2 regions of the Proteiniborus sp. DW1 genome follow, and region 2 is predicted to be linked to the other one. Evidence: predicted binding sites of a transcription regulator. Region 2 holds the regulator's gene; the other holds the start of a gene.
What was found. Region 2 encodes LexA, which represses DNA repair genes until DNA is damaged. Its sites were predicted from a motif close to CNAACANNTGTTNG; they were not measured.
Positions count from the first base shown of each region.

Region 1: uvrB (excinuclease ABC subunit UvrB) is a predicted target of LexA. The motif match lies at 3,619-3,632, and genes of this name have one in related genera.

Region 1 covers NZ_FMDO01000044.1:86,070-91,812, forward strand. Annotated here, with positions in the region: gene uvrA (excinuclease ABC subunit UvrA) at 1-1,513, opposite strand, end outside; gene uvrB (excinuclease ABC subunit UvrB) at 1,574-3,547, opposite strand; gene DW1_RS11575 (hypothetical protein) at 3,769-5,355, shown strand; gene DW1_RS11580 (S41 family peptidase) at 5,417-5,743, opposite strand, start outside.
Region 2 covers NZ_FMDO01000036.1:8,451-14,193, forward strand. Annotated here, with positions in the region: gene DW1_RS08970 (methionine gamma-lyase family protein) at 1-1,295, shown strand, start outside; gene lexA (transcriptional repressor LexA) at 1,356-1,979, opposite strand; gene DW1_RS08980 (LysM peptidoglycan-binding domain-containing protein) at 2,134-2,436, shown strand; gene DW1_RS08985 (tyrosine recombinase XerC) at 2,538-3,494, opposite strand; gene DW1_RS08990 (NAD(P)/FAD-dependent oxidoreductase) at 4,305-5,453, opposite strand; gene DW1_RS08995 ((2Fe-2S)-binding protein) at 5,446-5,724, opposite strand; gene DW1_RS09000 (4Fe-4S binding protein) at 5,717-5,743, opposite strand, start outside.

The sequences.
Region 1 (5,743 bases), on a different contig from region 2:
TTGAACCTATCTGAGTAGCTAGTCTAATTCTCTGTGCCTCTCCTCCTGAAAGAGTCCCGGCATTTCTTGACAGTGTAAGATAATCTAGTCCAACATCTACAAGAAAGTTTAGTCTTTCTTTTATCTCTTTAAGTATCTGATTAGCTATTTTCTCTTGCATTTCAGTAAGCTTTAATTCATTTACAAAATCTATTGCCTGTCTTACTGACATATCTGTAAACTCAGATATGTTAAGTCCTCCTACAGTAACTGCAAGTATCTCTGGCCTTAATCTATTCCCATTGCAATCAGGACATGGGATGATACTCATATATTCTTCTATTTTATCCTTCATATAATCAGAGTTTGTTTCGCTATATCTTCTTTCGAAATTAGGTATTACACCTTCAAAAGCCGCCTTAAAGGTTTTCCACCCTCCAAATCTGCTATCAAATTCAAATTCTAGTTCTCTTTCTCCTGTGCCGTAGAGTATATCATCTATTAATTCTTTTGGTGCCTCTCCAATAGGTGCATCTAAATCAAATTTATAGTATTCTGCAATAGCTCTAAACATTTTTATATAATATGTGTCATCAGAAGAATTTGCATAAGGGGCTATGGCACCCTGATTTATAGATATATTTTTGTTAGGAATAATGAGCTCAGGATCTATTTTCATGTGACTTCCTAGTCCATTACAAGTAGGACACATTCCAAAAGGGCTATTGAATGAAAACATTCTTGGTGCCAATTCTTCTATTCCTACACCACAGTCAGGACATGAAAGCTTTTGACTAAATAGTAGTTCTTCTTTTTCCAGTACATCTACTATAACAAGTCCATCTGAAAGCTTTAAGGCTGTTTCTAAGGAATCTGTTAGTCTCTTCTCTATTCCTTCCTTGACTACTATTCTATCTACTATTACTTCTATTGTGTGTTTTTTAGTTTTTTCAAGCTTTATGTCATCACTTAACTCCATCATTTCTCCATCTATTCTAACTCTGACAAAGCCCTCTTTTCTAATACTTTCAAGTACTTTTTGATGCTCTCCCTTACGTCCTCTAATAATCGGAGCAAGTAATTGAAGTTTTGTTCTTTCTTCTAGTGACATTATTTGATCTACCATCTGGTCTATTGATTGGGACGCAATCTCTTTTCCGCATTTATAACAGTGAGGAGTACCTATTCTAGCATATAGAAGCCTTAGGTAGTCATAAATTTCTGTTACTGTACCAACTGTAGATCTAGGGTTTTTGCTTGTTGTCTTTTGGTCTATTGATATAGCAGGCGACAGTCCTTCTATATATTCTACATCTGGCTTTTCCATTTGTCCTAAAAACTGTCTTGCATAAGCAGAAAGACTTTCTACATATCTTCTTTGTCCCTCTGCGTATATGGTATCAAATGCTAAGGAGGACTTTCCTGAACCACTTAAACCTGTTAGTACAATGAATTTATTCCTTGGAAGCTCTATATTTATATTTTTTAAGTTGTTTTCTTTAGCTCCTCTTATTATTATTTTATCTTTTAACATATTGCACCTCGTTTTTCTTAAATGAGTACTTAGATTCTAGATTCTTCGTTTAAAGCTCTTTTACAGTTTACCCTTTAACTCACTGATTTTATCTCTTAATTCAGCTGCTCTTTCAAATTGTAAATTCTCTGCTGCCTCAAACATTTCTATCTCTAGGTTTTTAATCAGAGCTATTAGTTCATCCTTATTAATTTCTTTTTCCTTGTCATATCCATATTTGTCATAGTCTTCTGCAACCTTAGTGGCCTCTATAACATCTCTAATTCCTTTTTTAATAGTTTGAGGGACGATATTATGTTCTTTGTTATACTCGATTTGTATATGTCTTCTTCTATTAGTTTCATCTATAGCTCTTTTCATTGAATTAGTGATGCTATCAGCATACATTATAACCTTACCATCTGCATTTCTAGCTGCTCTACCTATTGTCTGTACCATTGATGTTTCAGATCTTAAGAATCCTTCCTTATCAGCATCTAATATGGCCACTAATGAAACCTCAGGTAAGTCTAATCCTTCTCTTAACAGGTTAATACCTACTAAAACGTCGAACTTACCCATTCTAAGATCCCTGATTATTTCCATTCTTTCAATAGTCTTAATATCTGAATGCAAATAAGTTACCTTTATCCCTATTTCTTTAAAATAGTTTGTTAAATCTTCAGACATTTTTTTAGTAAGGGTAGTAATTAAAACTCTTTCATTACGCTCTGCTCTAATATTTATCTCTTTAACTAGGTCGTCTATTTGATTTCTAGTAGGTCTAACTTCAATCACTGGATCCAATAGTCCTGTAGGTCTGATAATTTGCTCTACAACTTGTTGAGAATGCTCCAACTCATAAGAACCAGGAGTAGCACTTACATATATAACCTGATTAATATGCTTTTCAAATTCTTCAAATTGAAGAGGTCTATTGTCTAGTGCTGATGGAAGTCTAAATCCATAATCAACTAATGTAGTCTTTCGAGATTTATCTCCTGCATACATTCCTCTGATTTGAGGTATAGTTACATGCGACTCATCTATAAACATTAGAAAATCATCTGGAAAATAGTCTAACAATGTATATGGCTTGCTTCCAGGTGGTCTAGCGCTAATGTGTCTTGAGTAATTTTCTATACCTTGACAAAATCCCATTTCTCTTAGCATCTCAATATCGTACATTGTTCTTTGCTTTAGTCTCTGAGCTTCTAGAAGCTTATCTTCTGCTATCAATTCTTTTACTCTTTCTTCTAACTCCTCTTCTATACTTTTAATTGCTCTCTCTATTTTCTCAGGACTAGTAGCATAGTGTGAAGCAGGAAATATAGAGATATGACTTCTTGTCCCGATTATTTCTCCTGTTAGTGCGTTGACCTCAGTTAATCTCTCTACTTCGTCTCCAAATAGTTCAACTCGAATAGCATTTTCGTTAGAAGATGCGGGAAATATTTCTATGACATCTCCTCTGACTCTAAAGGTCCCCCTTACAAAATTAATATCGTTCCTTTCATACTGTATATCTATAAGCTTTCTTAGTATCTCATCTCTATCCTTTATCATGCCAGGTCTTAGAGATAAAACTAAGTTTTCATAATCAATAGGGTCTCCTAAACCATATATACAGGAAACACTGGCTACTATTATAACATCTCTTCTTTCGAATAAAGCAGCAGTAGCTGAGTGTCTTAGCTTATCTATCTCGTCATTTATAGATGCGTCTTTTTCAATATAAGTATCTGTATGAGGTACATATGCCTCAGGTTGGTAATAATCATAATAGCTTACAAAATATTCTACAGCATTATCTGGGAAAAACTCTTTGAATTCACTGGTAAGCTGTGCTGCTAATGTTTTATTATGGGCTATCACTAGAGTTGGTTTTTGAGTCTTTTCAATAATATTTGCCATTGTAAAAGTTTTTCCAGAGCCTGTTACTCCTAAAAGAGTCTGATGCATAAGCTTGTTGTTTATTCCACAAACTAACTTTTCGATAGCCTTGGGCTGATCTCCCGTTGGCTTAAAATCAGACCTGATTTTAAATTTATTCATAGTATCACCTCATTTAGTGATGATAAATAATATATACCACAAAGAAAATAAAACTATATTTATAATTATTTGGAACATTTGTTCGTTTCCTATTATATATTTTGTCCCTATATAAGTCAATATACGAAAAAATATAATTTTAAAAAGATTTTTTTTAACTAGGCAGGGTATTCAGATTTATTGTTGAATATATAAAAGTAGTGCTAGGAGGGAGTTTTTAGATGAAAAAACAAATACTATACTTATCAATGATATTAACTTTGACAGCTTGCACACCTAAGAACAACGCACCCCTAATTGATTCAAGCATATCTGTTTTATCAGAGTCAAATATTGACTATAAGATAGATAAAACTGTTTTATCAAAAGGTTTCCAATCTATTATACCAAATGTTAAAGCACTTGAGAAAGAATACGAAAGACTTTTTTTGGTAAATTTGGGAGTTGTTGAATGTTCAATGGCTAACATTGATAGTATATCTAGAGTAAATAATGAAATAAATATATACACTTCAGTAGAAAAGAAATGGGGAAAAACAGATATAGTAGTTCCACAATTTACAGTTGAAATTAACGGCATAAAGAAAAGAGAATTAGAGGATATAAAATTCAATATAATACCTACTAACTATTCTCCTATTGCTTTAAAATTTGATAAATCTCAAGCTCTTAGTAAAATACATACTCAGCTAAATTACACTGATAATACTATGCCGAACGTAAACCTTATCAAAGACAAAGATGAATACATGTGGGAAATAACCCTAAATAACACTTTTATGAAAGATAATCCTAGTAGCCCTATATATATGCTCAATGTAAAGGTAAATTCAACTAGTGGTGAGATTATTGAAGCAAAGCCTATATTGCTATCAACTACAATAGACAAAGGCAAGATACTAGACCTCGCAGGTGACAAGCTATTAGCATATGTTAAAAAAGAAGTTGTGGAAAACTCAAACATGGAAAGCATATGGATATATGATATTCATAGTCAAGAAAAGCAAAAGATATATTCCACTCTTAACACCATATATTCTACAAGGTTTAGTCCTGACCTTAGCAAGTTAGCAATTATTGAGCATAATGGAACACTTTCAGATTTATATATTGTAGATTTAAAAAATAAGAATACACAAAAAATTACTCCAATGGATTATCAACACACTTGGAGTGTTGAATGGAAAGATAATAATTTGCTTTATGGTGTAAATAACGATAAAGATAAAATGTCAACTGTACTATTATTTGATACTTCTAAATATAATCCTGAAATTCTTTTTAATGTAAGAATGAATGTTACTGGGTTTGATTCGTATAGAGACAATTTTATCTTTATAGAAAAAGATAACTCTAAGGATGTATCAGATGTCTTTATTAAGGAAAACGAAAAGAGATTGAAAAAGATAGATAGAGGATTTAATGGTGAGTTTTTAAGCAAGGATAAACTATTATACACCAGAAAGCTTGATAAAGAAGATAAGTTTGAGCTATATATGTATGATATTGAAGAGCATGATGAAAAGATAGTTTTAGACTTAGATGTCAGAAAGTTTACTATAATTGATGATGAAAATATTCTAGTGATAGCTAAAAATAGCTCTTCCACCGACTTTTCAGTATACTTGTATAGTCTAAAGGATGATGAAGCTAAGTTATTGGGTCAAGTTCTAGATAAAAACATTTTCTATAGCCCTAGCTTAAATACAGGATTTTTCAATATTGTTCCGCCTATTGAAAATTCAGATTCAGATTTTATATATGGTATTAACTTTGATATACTTACATCAGCTAAAAAGGATAGCTAAACTTAGCTATCCTTTTTGTATTCAAACTATTATATTTGGCTCACAGTCAACACACTATATGCTACTTAATTTTATCTTTTATGATTTCAATTGCCTTCAGTAGCTGCGTATCTTGTTCTAGGTTTTCTACCCCTATTACCTCGACATCTTCAGGTATTTCTACTATAATATCAGGAGTTATTCCTATGCCCTGAATATTTCTTCCATTAGGAGTAAAATATTCTGACACCGTTATTTTAAAGCCTGAACCATCAGATAATTCTTTTATTCTCTGCACTATACCCTTTCCAAATGTTTTAGTTCCAACTATAGTGCCTACCTTAGTATCTTGAATTGCTCCTGATACTACCTCAGATGCACTTGCACTGCCTTCATTCACTAAAACAAC
Region 2 (5,743 bases):
GAAATATATTATGTAAACAATATGGCATAGACAATATTATTATTGAGTATGTTGAAAGTAAGGATAAGGTATTGAAAGAAAAATATATGGATATGATTGAAAAAGTTAAAGAATATAATCAGTATAAAATCATACATGCAATGCAAGAGGCTAAGCTCAATGCTACTCATTTCAATTGGACAACAGGCTATGGTTACGATGATATTGGAAGAGAAAAGGTAGAAGAAATTTATTCTTATGTTTTTGGTACCGAGGATGCTTTAGTAAGGCCAACTATTGTATCAGGAACACATGCAATTACTCTTACCTTGTCTGGAATTCTACGACCTGGGGATGAGCTTCTTGTAATCACTGGAAGTCCATATGATACCTTACAAAAGGTAATAGGTATAAGGGGCAATGAAAAAGGTACATTTATTGAATATGGAATAAAATACAATGAGGTCCCTTTAGATTCAAATGGAAAAATTGATATAGAAAAATCATTAGCATCTGTAACAGATAAGACTAAAATAGTTATGATTCAAAGATCTACTGGATATAGTGATAGAAAGGCTTTGACAATAGATGAAATAAAATATGCCATAGATAAGATTAAAGCTTTCAACAAAGATTTAATTATTATGGTAGATAACTGTTATGGAGAGTTTATTGAAACAGTCGAACCTACAAATGTAGGGGCAGATATAATGGCTGGCTCTCTTATAAAAAACCCTGGAGGAGGTATATCTTTATCAGGTGGCTATGTTGTAGGAAGAAAAGATTTAATTGAACTTGTTGCTAATAGAAGCACTGCACCAGGTATAGGAAAGGAATGTGGATTAACCTTTGGAATGACAAGAAATACTCTTCAAGGTTTATTTTTGGCTCCTATGATAGTTGGAGAAGCATTTAAAGGAGCTTTATTAAATGCCTTAGTATATAAAGGGTTAGGCTTTAGAGTTGTACCTGATACAGAAGATAAGAGAAGTGATATAATTCAAGGAATTGAATTTAAGTCTAGGGAAAAAGTAATTAAGTATTGTCAAGGTATACAAAGTGCTTCACCAGTTGATTCTTATGTATCTCCTGAGCCTTGGAAGATGCCTGGATATGAGGATGAGGTAATAATGGCAGCGGGAGCTTTTGTACAAGGTTCATCTATAGAATTAAGCGCAGATGCTCCAATGAGAGAGCCTTACTTTGCATATTATCAGGGAGGGCTAACTTATAACCACTGTAAGTTAGGTGTTATGATGAGTTTAAACAACTTATATAAAAATAATTTGATAGATAAAGAAAAGCTGGTTTATTAGCCAGCTTTTTATTTTAGCCTGTATAAAAGTGACTAGCACAAAATCAAAGACTTTGGCTATTTACTTTATTTTACGGTATACACCAATGATTTTTCCTAAGATTGAGACATCCTTAGTAATAATGGGATCCATAAATTGATTTTCCGGTTGAAGACGTATATGATCCTTTTCTTTAAAAAATCTCTTAATGGTAGCTTCTTCTTCGAGAAGAGCAACAACTATGTCGCCATTAATTGCAGTGTTTTGTTGTTTAACAAGTACTAAGTCTCCGTCAAGAATACCTGCTTCTATCATACTTTCTCCTCTTACTTTTAACATAAATACAGAATCGTTTTCTACAAATTCAATAGGGAGAGGAAAGGTATCTTCTATATTTTCTACTGCAAGAATAGGTTCACCTGCAGTGACTTTACCTACAATGGGAACATTAATAATTTCTCTTCTTGGAAATGGGATAATACTATCAGTTCTATCTAAAATCTCAATTGCTCTTGGTTTAGTAGGGTCTCTTCTTATATATCCTTTTTTTTCTAATTTTTCAAGATGGGCATGAACAGTAGAAGTAGATTTTAATCCTACTGCTTTACATATTTCCCTTACTGCAGGAGGATAGCCTTTAGAAAAAATCTCCTTCTTAATAAATTCAAGTATTTTTAGCTGTATTGACGATAAATCTTCATACATTTTGGCACCCCTCAATAAAGTATTTGATGTTATTATATCATAAAAAATTATAAATAGCAAACATTCGTTCGATTTTTTTCAAAAACCTATTGACAGGAACGTGTGTTCGAATTATAATTAAGTTAACGAACAAATGTTCTTTGGAGGTATTAAAATGGGAAAAAGAAAAGTAAGAATTGTTAATAAAAAGAGATTTACTATTTTTTTAACTATTGTGTTTATTATTTTTACCATAATATTTACTGGGTTATGGAAGCTAAATTTAGCTTATAGCTCAAATGATGGTAAATACATTGAGATGACCATATTGTCTGGAGATACTTTATGGGAGATTGCCAAGAGAAATAACCCCTATAATAAGGATGTTAGAATTATTGTTCAAGAAATTATGGAGATGAATAATATGAAATCTGCTAGTATAAAAGCAGGTAGTGTTATTAAGATTCCTACATACTAAAAAATGAATTAGTTTTAGTTAAAGAAATAGACCATTAACTATCAAAGGTCTATTTCTTTATATATTAATAAAAATAGCAGAGAATATGATTTTTAAGACATTCAAGAACGGTTTTTATTGGATAAAGGATTACTCTTGACAGCTTTTCTTAATCTATCGTCATCTAAATGAGTATATATTTGTGTAGTAGATACATTTTCATGACCTAATATTTGCTGTAAAGCTCTGATATCAACATTTCCATACTTATACATAAGAGTAGCAGCAGTATGTCTTAATTTGTGAGTCGAATACATTTCAGTATCTAATCCTGCATTTTTTAAATACTTTTTTACTAAATATTGAACTGTCTTATTACTGATTCTGGTTTTTCTGTTGCTCAAGAAAAGGGCGTTAGGTGTTTTAATTCCTTCTGTAGGTCTAACACGTAAATATTCATTAATAGCATGAAGACATGCTTCATTTAAATAAATAGTACGTTCCTTATCACCTTTACCAACAACAGTTAATGTATCGCCCTTGATTTTATCTACATCTATACTAACAAGCTCGGATAATCTCAAACCACAATTTAGAAAAAGGGTAATAATAGCATAATCTCTCTCTTTAAATGGACCATCAATAGAGTCTAATAAGTTTTCTGCTTCTTCAAGAGAAAGATAAACAGGATGTCTAGTGCGTGTCTTTGGCGACTCTAAATCCAAGGCAGGATTATAATCAATGATTCTGAGCTTAGAATGTAAGAATTTAAAGAAGGACCTAATGCTAGCGACTTTACGAGCTTTAGCATAATTTTTATTGTTACGTTCCTTATCTACAAAAGATATGAAAGCATATAGGTCCTGTAAATTAACTCTCTTAATCAATTGTTCGTCAACATCGGAAATATCAATTTCATCAAATGGTGTATTTTTATCTACAAGCTTATAGCGAATTTTAAGAAATCTAAAGAAAGTACGCAAATCGAAAAAGTATTCTTTTACGGTATTTTCGGATTTTCCCTTAATGGTTTCTGTGTAATTTAAGAAATCTTCTAATACTATTGGTAAGTTGTCCATTTTTTCACCTCAAATTATACAAAATATACATTTTGTATAATTATATTCTACATTTTTTAGAGAAATCCTTCTTAAATTAAGAATAATTTTATTGAATTCTGAGCTTTTATATAATGTTTGCTTTAGAAATATAATTAACAATCATGACTATTATTAATAATTTGCTTAAAGTCTATATTTTAAATCTATATTTTTAATGATTTATGGCCAAAATTGCTGCTGAATTATGTTTCTCAATTAAAAATTTCAAGATCCTATGATATTAATTTTTTTGAAGCAAATTATCAACAATTAGCGTTTTAAATCGTTTTTAAGCATAATTTTATATGTTATGATATAAAACCATTAGTAAGCAAAAATAACGTCTTTATTTCTCAAATTTAGAGCCGGTATTTTTGTGATTTATAAAAAATGATGATTTTTGATAAATCACTTATTATTTTTGTTTTTTCTATAAAATAATATGAATACTTTTTTATAAAATGACTTTACTTGTTTATATAATACTATGCTATAAAAGCCTTGTATATTTTAAAACACTTACATAAAGTTAACATAATATAATTATGTTAACTTTATGATTATAGATAACCTAATAATTAAAGAAAATTCATACATAATAATTTATTTAAATGATAAAAATAATCAAAAAATAAATACTACACACAAAACTGTATGTAGTATTTTAATATCACTATTTTACTCCCCTGCTAATAAATGAATAACTTGAACTTCATCATCATAATTTCAGCGACTTTTAAAAATGCTTTCCTTGAATTCTTTTCTCAAAATATGTTTGTGAGTTCTGTATCATACTACTGAAGGTTCAAATACTAACTCGCCTTTTTCAAATCTTTCAAGAGTAAGTCTACTAATATCAATGGTATTTTTTTCACCTAGTATTTGCTCAGTTATAAGTAATCCTGACATTGGCCCTAGCATAAAACCATGACCACTAAATCCAATAGCCAAATAGAATCCTTCTACACCCTTTACAGGACCATAAATAGGATGTTTATCAGGAGTCATATTATATAGACCGGCCCATTGTCTTATAACTCTTAATTCTCCAACAGGAGGAAGCAATTCTACAACTGTCTTAGCCATTTCATCTAAGAAATGCCAGCTTGATGTTACTCTTAAGTCTCTAGGTTCACTATCATCACCTCTACCCATAATAAAAGAACCATGGGGAGTCTGCTGACAGTATATATTTAATGAAAATGACATAACCATAGGGTCTTGCATTGGTTCTACAGGCTCAGTTACTAATATCTGATGCCTTTCTGAATATACAGGAATGTCTACACCTACCATATCTGCTATTAGCTTAGAATATCCGCCAGCAGCATTAACTACTATATTAGTAGATATCTCTCCTTTATTAGTAATAACTCCCTTAATTTTTCCATTTTCAACTTTTATTCCTAATACCTCTGTAAATGTATATATTTTAACTCCTAATTTCTTAGCTGCTTTTGCATATGCATCCGTAGTTAAAAATGGGTTTAAATGTCCGTCCTTTGGGCAAAAAGTAGCACTTCTAATAATATTTGTATTTAAATAAGGCACTATTTCTTTTGCTTCCTGTGGTGTAATGTATTCTACAGGTATACCTAAGGATTTTTGTAATTCTACATTCTTTTTAAACTGTGCATCTTCTTTTTCGGTAGTAGAAACTAATAAATATCCTCCTTGATGAAATTCAATATCTCCATCATATTCTAGCTCTTCATTTGCTGTTTCAAAGAATTTAATACTCTCCATTGCCAATCTGCAATTCATTTCAGTACCCCATTGTTGTCTAACACCTGCTCCACATCTGCCTGTTGCACCACTTGCAAGAAACTTTTTTTCTAGTACAACAACATCTCTTATACCTTTTTTTGCTAGATTATAAGCTATAGAACAACCTGTTACTCCACCACCAATAATTATAACATCAGCTGTTTTAATCATTAAATTCACCTCCATTTAATATTTGCCTTATTTTGATTCCTGCTACTGGAGGTCTACTTACACAAACATCTAGCTCGGCTATATTAAGACCAGTATAATTAGCGATTTCTCTTAATATAAGCTGACTACAGGTTCTTCCTTGACATGGTCCCATTCCAGCTCGAGAAATCCTTTTAATTTCATCTAATGTTGTATAACCATCTTGAATTAGCGTTCTGATATCTTCTAAGGTAAGATCTGAACATCTACAAACTATAGTATCATTATTCATGAGTCATGTCCCCCATTCC